2 regions of the Microbacterium sp. NPDC058021 genome follow, and region 1 is predicted to be linked to the other one. Evidence: predicted binding sites of a transcription regulator. Region 1 holds the regulator's gene; the other holds the start of a gene.
The links. Region 1 encodes HspR, which represses chaperone genes until heat shock. Its sites were predicted from a motif close to AAGTTGAGTCNNNNNGACTCAACTT; they were not measured.

Region 1 (6,353 bases):
CAACGAGCCCACCGCTGCCGCCCTGGCCTATGGCCTGGACCGCGGCAAGGAGGACGAGCTCATCCTCGTCTTCGACCTCGGCGGCGGCACGTTCGACGTCTCGCTGCTCGAAGTGGGCAAGGACGACGACTTCTCCACGATCCAGGTGCGCTCCACCGCCGGTGACAACCGCCTCGGTGGCGACGACTGGGACCAGCGTCTGGTCGACTACCTGATCAAGCAGTTCAAGGACACCACCGGTGTCGACGTCTCGGGCGACAAGATCGCGCTGCAGCGTCTGAAGGAAGCCGCCGAGCAGGCCAAGAAGGAGCTCTCCAGCTCCAGCTCCACGAGCATCAACCTGCCCTACCTGTCGCTGACCGACTCGGGCCCCGTGTCGCTGTCGGAGACCATCACCCGCGCGAAGTTCGAAGACCTCACCAAGGACCTGCTCGACCGCACCAAGAAGCCGTTCGAGGATGTCATCCGCGAAGCCGGCATCAAGGTCAGCGACATCGACCACGTCGTGCTCGTCGGTGGCTCGACCCGCATGCCCGCCGTCTCCGAGCTCGTCAAGGCGGAGACCGGCAAGGAAGCGAACAAGGGCGTCAACCCGGATGAGGTCGTCGCCGTGGGCGCCGCCCTGCAGGCCGGTGTCCTCAAGGGTGAGCGCAAGGATGTGCTGCTGATCGACGTCACCCCCCTGAGCCTCGGCATCGAGACCAAGGGTGGCATCATGACCAAGCTCATCGAGCGCAACACGGCCATCCCCACCAAGCGCAGCGAGACCTTCACGACCGCCGACGACAACCAGCCGTCGGTCGCGATCCAGGTCTTCCAGGGCGAGCGCGAATTCACCCGCGACAACAAGCCGCTGGGCACCTTCGAGCTCACCGGCATCGCCCCGGCCCCCCGCGGCATCCCGCAGGTGGAGGTCACCTTCGACATCGACGCGAACGGCATCGTGCACGTGTCCGCCAAGGACAAGGGCACCGGCAAGGAGCAGTCGATGACGATCACGGGCGGCTCGTCGCTTCCCAAGGAAGACATCGACCGCATGGTGCGCGAGGCCGAGGAGCACGCGGCCGAGGACAAGAAGCGCCGCGAGTCTGCCGAGACCCGCAACCAGGCCGAGACCCTCGCGTACTCGATCGAGAAGCTCATCAAGGACAACGACGACAAGCTCCCCGCCGAGGTCAAGTCCGAGGTGCAGGCCGACGTCGACGCCGTCAAGACGGCGCTGGCCGGCGAGGACGACGACGCCGTGAAGACGGCGTTCGACAAGCTGAACCAGTCGCAGGGCAAGCTCGGCGAGGCGATCTACGCCGCCGGCCAGGCGCAGGGCCAGAACCCTGACCCCGCCGCGACCGACCCGGGCAACGGCGAAGTGCCGAACCCCGAGGAGGACGTGATCGACGCCGAGGTCGTCGACGACGAGGACGAGAAGAAGTAGAGAATCGAAACATGACCGACAAGGACTTCGAAGAACCGATCGACGAGGTCCCCGGTGACTCGGGGTCGGAGGCGCAGGCCTCCGGCCCCGACTCGCAGGGAGACGCCGCGGCATCCGCCGCGGGTGCCGACGGTGAGCCCGAACTGACCATCGAGGACATCCTCGCCGCTGCGCAGTCCGACGATGCGGCGGCCGCTGACGGGGCCGGCGTGGCGGAGGCGGACTCCGACCTTCTCGTGGACCTCAAGCGACTGCAGGCCGAGTACGCCAACTACCGTCGGCGCACCGAGGAGCAGCGCGAGGTGGAGATGGAACGCGCACGCGGGTCGATCGCCAAGGCGCTGCTGCCCGTGCTCGACGACTTCGACCGTGCCGAGAAACACGGCGACCTCGTCGAGGGGGCGCCGCTGGCGGCGATGGCCGAGAAGCTGCGCGGCATCGTGAGCCGTCTGGGCGTCGAGCGCTACGGCGAGGCCGGCGAGCCGTTCGACCCGCAGCAGCACGAGGCGATCTTCCAGGCCCCGACCCCCGGCACCACGGCGCCGACGATCCTCGAGGTCGTCGAGATCGGCTACCGGCTGGGCTCGGTCGAGCTGCGGCCGGCGAAGGTCGTCGTCGCGGTTCCGGTCGAGTAGGACGGAGGCATCGATGGCGAGTCAAGACTGGTTCGACAAGGACTTCTACGCCGTCCTGGGTGTGAGCAAGGACGTCAGCGATGCCGACCTGAAGAAGACGTACCGCAAGCTCGCGCGCAAGTACCACCCCGATTCCAATCAGGGTGATGCCGCGGCGGAGGCCAAGTTCAAGGAGATCAGCGAGGCGTATGCCGTGCTGAGCGACGCCGAACAGCGTGCCGAGTACGACCAGATCCGCGCCATGGGCACGGGCGCCCGCTTCACGGCGGGCGGCCAGGGTGCCGGCGGGTTCGAAGACGTCTTCAGCATGTTCGGCCAAGGTCGCGGCGGCGGTGCGAGGTATCAGTCCGCCGAGGACTTCGACGACATCTTCTCGATGTTCAACCAGCAGGGCGGCCGATTCGGCTCCGGCCGGTTCGGTCAGACCTCGGGCGGATTCCGCGGCTTCGGCGGCCCCACGAAGGGCGGCGACGTCACGGCGCGCACGACGATCGACTTCCTCACGGCGACCAAGGGCGAGACCATCACCCTGCAGGGGGAGGACGGCAAGCCGTTCAAGGTCAAGATCCCGGCCGGCGTCAAGGACGGGCAGAAGATCCGGCTGCGCGGCCGCGGCCGTCCGTCGCCCGACGGCGGCGAGAACGGCGACATCGTGGTGTCGGTGACGGTGCGTCCGCACCCGGTGTTCACCCGGGACGGGCTGAACCTGCGCGTCACCGTTCCCGTCACCTTCACCGAGGCCGTGCTGGGCGCGACCATCGAGGTGCCGACCCTCGGCGGTGACCCGGTGAAGCTGCGGGTCGCTCCGGGGACGCCCTCGGGACGTGTGCTGCGGGTCAAGGGGCGCGGCGTCGCCACCACGAAGGGCACCGGCGACCTGCTCGCCGAGGTGCAGATCGCGGTGCCGGCCCATCTGGAGGGCGAGGCCAGGGAGGCGCTCGAGCGCTTCCACGAGCTGGAGCCCAAGGAGAACCCGCGCGCCGACCTGATGCAGAAGGCTCGAGGGTAAGCCGACGTGAGCGAAGGAGATGTGGCGAGCGTAGGACGGATGCCACGCGCTGCGTCCTACGCTCGCGACATCGCCTACCGTCGCGACACGGAGAGGTGAGCGCATGAGCGACGAGATCGACGAGGACACCCCGATCTTCGCGATCGCGGTCGCCGCCGACCTCGCGGGCATGCACCCGCAGACGCTTCGGCAGTACGACCGCATCGGACTCGTGGTGCCCGCCCGCACGCGCGGCGGCTCCCGGCGCTACTCGCCCCGCGATGTGGCGCAGCTGCGCGAAGTGGCGCGCCTGTCGGCGGAGGGCGTGAGCCTGCCGGCCGTGGCGCGCATCATCGAGCTCGAGAACCACGTGCGGGAGCTGCGCCATCAAGTGCGCGACCTGGAGAACCGGGTGCGCGCCGAGGTCGAGAACCGCCCGGGCGCGCGGGTGTTCGCCGCCGGACCCAGTGGCGGCGTCATCACACTGCGCCACGGCAAGCGCGTCCCGCGCGCGACCGACATCGTGCTGTGGCGTCCTCGTCAGCAGGAATCAGACGACTAGACCGTCCCGGCGGATCCCGGCATACAACGGCCCCTCGCGAAAGCGAAGGGCCGTTTGTGGATTTCCGACACGTCGTGGTCAGACCTCTTGACACCCCCGTCCTCCGACGGTTAACTGACTTTCGTTAACGGTAATCAAAGGAGTGACGCGGTGGTCACAATTCGTCCGACCCGAGCCCCGGCTCTCGGCGATCAGCTCGCGGCAGTGCTGCGCGATCTCATCGTCCGGCGCCAGTTGCAGCCGGGAACGCACCTCGTGGAGGATGCCCTCGCTGCCGAGTACGACGTCAGCCGGGGACCGGTGCGCGACGCACTGCGCCAATTGGAGTCGCAGGGGCTCGTGGAGTCCCGTCGTCGCGGTTACTACGTGGTGGGCCTCACCCAGGAGGACATCGACGACCTATACGAGCTGCGCGCCTCGATCGAGGTCGTCGCGGTCACCCGTGCGATCACCCAGGCCACCGCGGAGCAGATCCGCGCGGGCCGCCAGATCGTCGCCGAGATGATCGCGTGCGCCGACCGTGCCGCCGCCGACGACTTCGCCGACGCCGACATGCGCTTCCATGCGCTGCTCTACCAGATGGGCGGCAACCGCCGACTGCAGGACGTCTGGGAGGCGTACGAGGCCGTGTTCGCAAGCCTCATCCAGCTGACCGTCGAAGAAGACGTCGACCTGCACCCCTCCGCGCTCGACCACGGCCACCTCCTCGACCTCGTCGAACAGGGTGACGAGGCAGCGCTGCAGGCGGAGCTGCGTGAGCACCTCGATGGCGCCCGTGCCCGCATGACCCACGCCGTGCGGGCACTGCTCGCGGCCTCCGAAGGGGAAGACCCCCGATGACCGTTCTCGAGTCCGCGCCCCCGGCTGCTCCTGCGCCCGCAGCGCCGCAACCCGCTCCGGCGCCGCGGCGCCGCTTCGTCGGCGTGGCGCAGTCCAAGGCCCTGCTGCTGCTGGCGATCCCCGCCATGATCTTCTACGGCTTCGCCGTCATCGTCCCGTCGATCCGTGGCGGCATCCTGGCCTTCACGGACTGGGACGGCCTGTCGCAGAGCTACGACTTCGTGGGCTTCGACAACTTCGTTCGCATCTTCACCTCGCAGAGCTCGCTCGAGGCGCTGAAGATGACGCTGATCTTCGCGCTCGCGATCACCGTGCTGCAGAACGGCATCGGACTGCTCCTCGCGCTCGGGGTCAACAGCGGCCTGAAGTCGCAGAACTTCCTGCGCGTGCTGCTGTTCGCCCCCGTCGTGATCACGCCCGTCGTCGTCGCCTACCTCTGGAAGTTCCTGCTGACCCCCGACGGCGCCGTCAACACGCTCCTCGCCGGGGTAGGCCTGGGCGACCTGGCCCCCAGCTGGCTGGGCGACCCGACCTGGGCTGCCGTGTCGGTGGTCATGATGGTCGTCTGGCAGCACGCCGGCTATTCGATGGTCATCTACATCGCGGGTCTGCAGTCCATCCCGCAGGAGATCAACGAGGCGGCATCCGTCGACGGCGCCGGCGCGTGGCGCCGGTTCTGGTCGGTGACGTGGCCCCTGCTGGCGCCGGCCACCGCGATCAACATCATGCTCACGATCATCGGCGGGTTGAAGATGTTCACCGAGGTGTTCGTCCTCACCGCAGGGGGCCCCGGAGGGGCGACCGAGACGATGTCGACGCTGCTGTACAAGTCGGCGTTCCAGTTCAACGAGTTCGGTTACGGCATCGCTCTGGCGCTCGTGCTGGCCGTCGTGGTGGCGTTCTTCTCCATCACGCAGCAGCGGATGGCGCGGAAGGAAAGCAACTGATGTCCCGCTATTCCAAGGGCACCTTCGCCCGCGAGATCGTGATGCTCGGCGTCGCGCTGGTGTTCGTGTTCCCGGTCTACATCCTGGTGAACATGTCGCTGCGGCCCGCCAACGACACCTCGTCGCCGCTGCTGCCGTCGGGTCAGCCCACCTTCGACAACTTCATCGAGGCCTGGCAACAGGCCGGCCTCGCCTCGGCGCTGTGGAACAGCGCGGTGGTGACCGTGACCAGCGTCGTGCTGATCGTGGCGATCTCCTCGATGGCGGCGTACCCGCTCGCCCGGGTCATGTCGCGCCTGTCGACGACGATGTTCTGGATCGTGCTGGTGGGGATGATGATCCCCTTCCAGGTGGCGCTCATCCCGCTGTACCAGACCATGCGCGACCTCGGCCTGCTCGGTTCGCTCGCCTCGCTGATCCTCTTCTACACCGGCAGCCAGGTGCCTTTCTCGGTGTTCCTCTACACCGGCTTCCTGCGCACGCTCGAACGTGACTATGAAGAGGCGGCGGCGCTGGACGGCGCCGGCACCTTCCGCACCTTCCTCAGCATCGTCTTCCCGCTGCTGCGCCCCATCACCGGCACGGTCGTCATCCTCAACGCCATCACGGTGTGGAACGACTTCCTCGTGCCGCTGCTCTACCTCAGCGGCACGCCGCAGCAGACGGTCACCGTCGCGTTGTACGCGTTCGTCGGACAGTACGTCTCGAACTGGCCCGTCGTCTTCGCCGGTCTCGTGATCAGCGTGGTGCCCGTGCTGCTGGCCTACTTCCTCATGCAGAAGCAGATCATCAAGGGCTTCGCCGGAGGTTTGAAGGGATGACCCTCGAACCTTATGCGCTGCGCGTGGACGGGCAGCGCGATCCTCAGGGTGTCGTCGCCGCTCCCGTCTTCGCCTGGCGACTGCGCTCGCCGCGCCGGGGTGCGCGCCAGGTCGCGTACCGCGTGACG
Region 2 (6,353 bases), 460 kb from region 1:
AAATAGCGCGATGCGTAGCGCAGCAGCCGCTCGCCGCCGACCTCGAGCACCTCGGTCCCGGCCGGCAGCTGGGCGAGCACGGCGGGCAGGGCAGTTCGCGGCAGGATGTATTTGCGGTCGACACGCGTCTGCAGCTCGGCGGCGGCGTTCAGGTCCTCGAGACCGAGCGGGCGGAGGGCCTCGAGGGCCGCGAGCGCCGTCATCGCGCCATCGCCTCGCGCTGCTCGCGCCGCGCGGTGTCCTGCCGCTCGATCGCGCGACGCTCGCGCGGCAGCGCGAAGCGCACATCGACGGTGGTCGTGTCCGAGACGAGGTCGACGCAGCGGATGGTGATGCCGTGCACGGGGCAGCCCAGCAGCTGCCCGACGGCGGCGGTCGCGGCGCGCTCGTCGGTGTAGGCGCGGTCGAGCACCATCGTCTGTTCGCGCGAGCGGCGCAGCATCGCCGGGCTGTCGACGACGGCGAGCACCGTGACGATGAGGGCGACGAGCCCCACGCTCAGCCAGCTGATCGTGGGGGAGAGCCCGCACACCAGCCCGATCGCGAGGGCGGCGAAGTAGTAGGCGATCTCGCTCTGGTCGATCTCACTCGAGCGCAGGCGGATGATCGACAGGACACCGAAGAGGCCGAGGCCCACCCCCGCGCCGATCGTCGTCGAGCCCAGCACCATCGACACCGCGACCACGCCGACGTTGATGCCGACGAATGCGATCGCGAGATCCCGGCGCCGGTGACGCGGGAAGTACACCGCATAGGCGAGCACGAAGATGGCGATGAGATCCAGTGCGATGGCAGCGACGATGTGCATGGGGGCCTTCCGATTCGGGTTGCCTCCATTCAGCGACGCGCAGTTTTGCGGATGCTATGACGGGGTTCAGTCGCCGCTTCGAGTCGGCTTCGCGATGGGCGTCGTGGTGTCGACGGCCTCCCGCAGCGGCCGCCGCATCGCGGCCCAGTAGTGCACGGGGGTGACGCGGGTCAGCACGTCCACGAGCCGCGCTTGGCGGCCGATCATCGTGCGCGCGCGGCGGTGCCGGGTCGCCGCGACGATGCGCGCCGCGGCATCCCGGGGCTCGGTGCGGTACATGGCCGCCTGTGCGGCTGCGGCCCGGTCGGCCACGGCGGGGTCGAGGGCGGCGGCGTAGCGCCCGCGCAGCACGATGCCGGTCTTGACACCTGCGGGGTAGACGGCGCCGACCGTCACGGTGGAGCCCGCCAGTTCGTGGCGCAGCGCCTCGGTGAAACCGCGCACCGCGTATTTGCTCATCGCGTAGGGGATGCGACCGGCGGGCGCGGCCAGCGCATAGATCGACACCAGATGGGTGATGTGAGCGGCGGGCGCCCGGCGCAGCGCCGGCAGCAGCGCCTGGGTGATGTTGACGGTGCCCCAGAGATTCACATCCATGAGCCAGCGCATCTCGGCCATCGTGAGCTGGTCGATCGATCCGAGCATCGACGACCCCGCGCACGTGATGAGCGATTGGACGTGCGGGTGGGATGCCGTGACGGCACCGGCCACCACGGCGACGGCGTCGTCGTCGGTGAGGTCGACGACGTGGGTCGTGTGGCCGGAGCCGGTGAGGGTCGCCGCGACCGCGGCGAGGCCGTCGGCATCCCGGTCGATGAGGGCGACGCGGGCGCCGGCGGATGCCAGCTGTCGCGCGACCTCGGCGCCCATCCCGGCGGCTGCGCCCGTGATGACGCTCGTCGCGCCGCGGACCTGAAGTGGCGGCATCCTGGCTCCTTCGTTGGAATCCTGAATCGATTCTGGCGCACCCCTCGCCCTAGGATCGATATAAGGGGGTGCCGTGGCGCAGCGACGAAAAGTCAAGCACGACGACATCGTCGCCGAGGGGCTCTACATCGCATCGGCGGCGACGCGGCTCGCGTTGAAGAACCGCATCCTCGTCGACATCCTCACCGGCGGTGAGGACTACTCCGAGGCCCGGTTCGTCCCGCACGCACGGGACACGCTGCTGCACCTCGCCGAGGAGGCGGAGGCCGACGCCGAGCGCACCGAGCGGGAGCGCAAGACGGCCAAGGGGCGCCACACCGACTCGGATGGCACCCACGACTACCGCAGCCGTGACGTGCGCAACCTGCGCAAGCGCGCCCGCCAGTCCCGGCACATCGCCAAGGAGCTGCGGGAGCGGGCCGAGGATCCGCTGGAGCTCGCGAAGCTCGTGGAGGACGCCCGCGACGCCGCCTGGTCGGAAGTGGCCAAGAACATCGACCGCACGCTGAGCATCGAAGCCGCCCGCCCCGACCTCGAGCCCGACTACGACCGGATGCGCCGCGCGCGCATGCAGGCGCTGCGCATGGTCGACATCCCGAAACTGCGCGCGCATCGCCGCGCGGTCGAACGCGCCGTCGCCGAACGGGGCGACGCGCCCGGGTGACCGCGCGCAGGCCGCTCGATTCGCGCGTCGTGCCGACGTCGGGTAGGCTTATCGACGGCCCGCACGAGAGTGCACAGGCCATGCGCCCGTAGCTCAATGGATAGAGCATCTGACTACGGATCAGAAGGTTGGGAGTTCGAGTCTCTTCGGGCGCACACTGTGTTGAGACAGTTTCGAAAGGCCCCGGTTCGCCGGGGCCTTTCGTGTTTCCCGGGGGCCCGAGCGGGCTACCGCTTCGCGATCACGACCCGAACCTGGTCGCCGATGTCCTTGCCCAGCGCTTTGCGCACCTTGGCGCTCAGCGACACCATGTGCCCGCCGGTGCCCGTGACCATGGCGCCGACGTTCTCGAGTTCCACGTCGTCGACGGTCGCATCGACGCGCACCGTCTTCTTCGTGCCGAGAAACGCAGCGGAGTCGGGGATCTCGACGCAGCTCCACGTCTCGCCCTTGACGTCGACTCCGATCCGGCCGTCGAACACGATCTGGTCTGCGCTCATGCGCACACCCTATCTGCGCGCCATGGCGATCCGCGGTGGCTGGCAACCCGGTGTGACCCCTTGGCACTCTCGTGCGAGAGTGCTAATCTGGACGCAGTTGAGTCGATGTGACTCAACTTTGAAGACCTGACATGGATGCCGGGGCTCCCGGCACCGCTCGAGAGGAGACGACATGGCGAACTACGACCCGCTCCGTGACCTAGAGCGTTTTGCAACGAACCTGATGGACCCCGTCCGCCGCGGACCGCGGCAGATGCCGATGGACCTCTACCGTGAAGGCGACCACTACGTGCTTGCCGCCGACCTGCCGGGCGTCGACCCGGGCTCGGTCGACATCGACGTCGACGGCCAGCTGCTGACGATCCGTGCCGAGCGCACCCTCAACGTCGGCGAAGGCGTGAAGTGGATCACCCGCGAGCGCGAGGCCGGCAGCTTCCTGCGCCAGCTGAGCCTCGGCCAGGGCCTGGACACCGAGCACATCGCCGCGACCTACCGCAACGGCGTGCTGAGCGTGCGCATCCCGGTGAGCGAGAAGGCGAAGCCCCGCAAGGTCGAGGTGACCACCGAGGACTCGGGCCCCACGCTCGAGGTCAACGAGTCGTCGCAGGCGTAACCACACGCCGACACCGCACGCAGCCCCGGACCCGCGTCCGGGGCTGCGGCGCGTAGGCTCGAAGGGTGAGCGCATACGTCTCGGCGTTCGAGCTGTTCTCCATCGGAGTAGGACCCTCGAGCTCCCACACGGTCGGCCCCATGCGCGCGGGTCGTGACTTCGCCGCGCGCCTGCGCGAGACCGGAGCGCTTCCGCGCGTCGCCCGCCTCGACTGCGCCCTCTACGGCTCGCTCGGGGCGACCGGCATCGGCCACGGCACGCCCGACGCCGTGGTGGCGGGCCTTCAGGGGCACGTGCCCGAGTCGGTCGATCCCGAGACGGTACGCCATACCTGGACCGACTGGCCCGAGGGTCGCGCCCTCATACTCGACGGCACGCACCCCATCGCGTTCGCGAAGGAGCACGTCACCTTCGCGCCCCGTACGCGGCTGCCCGGCCACCCCAACGCCATGACGCTGACGGCGACGGATGCCGCGGGCATCACCGTGGCTGAGGAGACCTACTACTCCATCGGCGGCGGCTTCATCCGCCGCGAGGGCGAAGCGCCGCAGGTGGCGACCACGCCCTTCCCGCTGCAGTACGACAGCGCCGACGAACTGCTCGCGCTGTGCGATGAACGCGGCATCACGATCGCCGAAGCGGCGCGGCTGAACGAACAGGCGCTGCGCAGCGAGGCCGAGGTCGCCGCCGGCCTCGACGCCATCTGGGATGCCATGAGCGCGTGCGTCGAGGCGGGCCTGAGCGCCGACGGCGTGCTGCCGGGCATGCTCAAGGTCAAGCGGCGAGCGGGCCTCATCCGTCAGCAGCTCGAAGCAGTCGAAGCCGAGGGACACCGCGAGCTGCCGGGGGAGTGGCTGGGCGCGTTCGCCCTCGCCGTCAACGAGGAGAATGCCGCCGGCGGGCGCGTCGTCACGGCGCCGACCAACGGCGCCGCCGGCATCCTCCCCGCCATCGGCATGTTCTGGTGGCGGTTCCTGGCCGACGTGGGCCTGGGCGACGGCAACGCCGTGACCCCCTACGGCGAGCTCGTCGGCAGTGCCCTGCTGGGCTTCCACCCGCCGACGGGCGAGCCCACCGACCCGATCGACGACGCCGCACGCACCGAGGCGAACCGCCGCCGCGGCATCCGCCGGTTCCTGCTCACCGCGACCGCGCTCGGGTCGCTGTTCAAGGCGAACGCGTCGATCTCGGGCGCCGAGGGCGGATGCCAGGCCGAGGTGGGGTCTGCATGCGCCATGGCCGCCGCAGGGCTCACCGCCGTCATGGGCGGCACGAACCGGCAGATCGAGAACGCCGCCGAGATCGCGATGGAGCACCACCTCGGGCTCACGTGCGATCCGGTGGGCGGGCTCGTGCAGATCCCGTGCATCGAGCGCAACGCCATCGCCGCCTCCACCGCCGTCACCGCTGCGCGCCTGGCCATGCGCGGCGACGGCTCGCACTACGTCTCGCTGGACACCGTGGTCGAGACGATGCGCCAGACCGGCATCGACATGTCGACCAAGTACAAGGAGACCAGCGAAGGCGGGCTCGCCGTCAACGTCATCGAGTGCTGACCTCGGCGCGGTGGCGTCACGCGTAGGATCGAGGCACCCGAATTCCGGTCCGTCAGCAAGGATGCCGATGTCCGTTCCCACCTCCGTGCCCGCCCGCGTGCGGCTGCCCCGTGTCCCCGCCCGCACCTGGTGGGTGGTCGTGCTCGTCGGTTTCGTCGGGCAACTGGCCTGGACCGTCGAGAACATGTACCTCAACGTGTTCGTGTACGACACGATCACGACCGATCCGACCGTCATCGCGGTGCTGGTCGCGGCATCCGCCGTCGCCGCGACGCTGTCGACCATGCTCGTGGGCGCCTGGTCGGATCGCGTGAAGCGCCGGCGCCCGTTCATCGCGGTCGGCTACGTGCTCTGGGGGTTGACGACCGCGACGTTCGGGTTCGTGCAGCCGTCGGCGGGTGCCGCCGCCGCCCAGGTGGTGGGCACGGCCGTCGTCGCGATCGTGCTGCTGGACTGCGTCATGTCGGTCTTCGGCTCCGGCGCCAACGACGCCGCGTTCAACGCGTGGGTGACCGATGCCACGACCCCCGCCGACCGTGGCCGTGTCGACGGCGTGCTGGCGGTGCTGCCGCTCATGTCGATGCTGCTGGTGTTCGGCCTGCTCGACGGGCTCACCCAGGCGGGCGAGTGGAAGCTGTTCTTCGGCATCATCGGACTGGCCACAGCCGCCGTCGGCGTGGTGGCGTGGTTCCTGGTGCGCGACGCCCCCGGCATCCGCACCCCCTCCGACGGCTATCTGCGCGCGCTCGTGCACGGCCTGCGGCCCGCCACCGTGCGCGCGCACCCGCGGCTGTACACGCTGCTGGTGGCGTGGGCGATCATCGGAACGAGTTCCCAGGTGTTCTTCCCCTACCTGATCATCTACATCCAGCGGTACCTGCAGATCGATGGCTACGCGATCATCCTCGGCAGCGTCCTGACGCTCGCCGCCGTCATCAGCGTCGTCGGCGGACGCGTGGTCGACCGCATCGGCAAGACCCGCGCGATCCTGCCGGCGGTGGGCTTCATGATCGTGGGGCTCGTGGGCATGTTCGTCGTGCGCGACATGCTGAGTGTCATCGCGTTCGGCACGATCATGATGGGCGGGTTCATGCTGTCGACCGCGTCGTTGTCGGCGAGCGTGCGCGATGCCACCCCTGCCGACCGCGTCGGCATGGTGCAGGGCCTGCGCATGATCTTCATCGTGCTGATCCCGATGGTGATCGGCCCCTTCATCGGGTCGGCGGTGATCATCGGCGCGAACGAGACGTACGTCGATCTGGGGATCGTCAAGCAGGTGCCCACT

Region 2: ACFVR6_RS03295 (Hsp20/alpha crystallin family protein) is a predicted target of HspR. The motif match lies at 2,994-3,018, and genes of this name have one in related genera.

What each region holds. Positions count from the first base shown of each region.
Region 1 is NZ_JBHVRF010000001.1:248,259-254,611, forward strand. Features, by position in the region: gene dnaK (molecular chaperone DnaK) at 1-1,432, shown strand, start outside; gene ACFVR6_RS01215 (nucleotide exchange factor GrpE) at 1,444-2,067, shown strand; gene ACFVR6_RS01220 (DnaJ C-terminal domain-containing protein) at 2,081-3,076, shown strand; gene ACFVR6_RS01225 (heat shock protein transcriptional repressor HspR) at 3,180-3,617, shown strand; gene ACFVR6_RS01230 (GntR family transcriptional regulator) at 3,768-4,457, shown strand; gene ACFVR6_RS01235 (carbohydrate ABC transporter permease) at 4,454-5,404, shown strand; gene ACFVR6_RS01240 (carbohydrate ABC transporter permease) at 5,404-6,225, shown strand; gene ACFVR6_RS01245 (family 78 glycoside hydrolase catalytic domain) at 6,222-6,353, shown strand, end outside.
Region 2 is NZ_JBHVRF010000001.1:705,268-711,620, forward strand. Features, by position in the region: gene ACFVR6_RS03265 (polyphosphate polymerase domain-containing protein) at 1-203, opposite strand, end outside; gene ACFVR6_RS03270 (DUF4956 domain-containing protein) at 200-808, opposite strand; gene ACFVR6_RS03275 (SDR family NAD(P)-dependent oxidoreductase) at 875-1,735, opposite strand; gene ACFVR6_RS03280 (asparagine synthase) at 1,809-2,399, shown strand; tRNA gene ACFVR6_RS03285 (tRNA-Arg) at 2,482-2,554, shown strand; gene ACFVR6_RS03290 (DUF1905 domain-containing protein) at 2,627-2,899, opposite strand; gene ACFVR6_RS03295 (Hsp20/alpha crystallin family protein) at 3,072-3,512, shown strand; gene ACFVR6_RS03300 (L-serine ammonia-lyase, iron-sulfur-dependent, subunit alpha) at 3,578-5,068, shown strand; gene ACFVR6_RS03305 (MFS transporter) at 5,136-6,353, shown strand, end outside.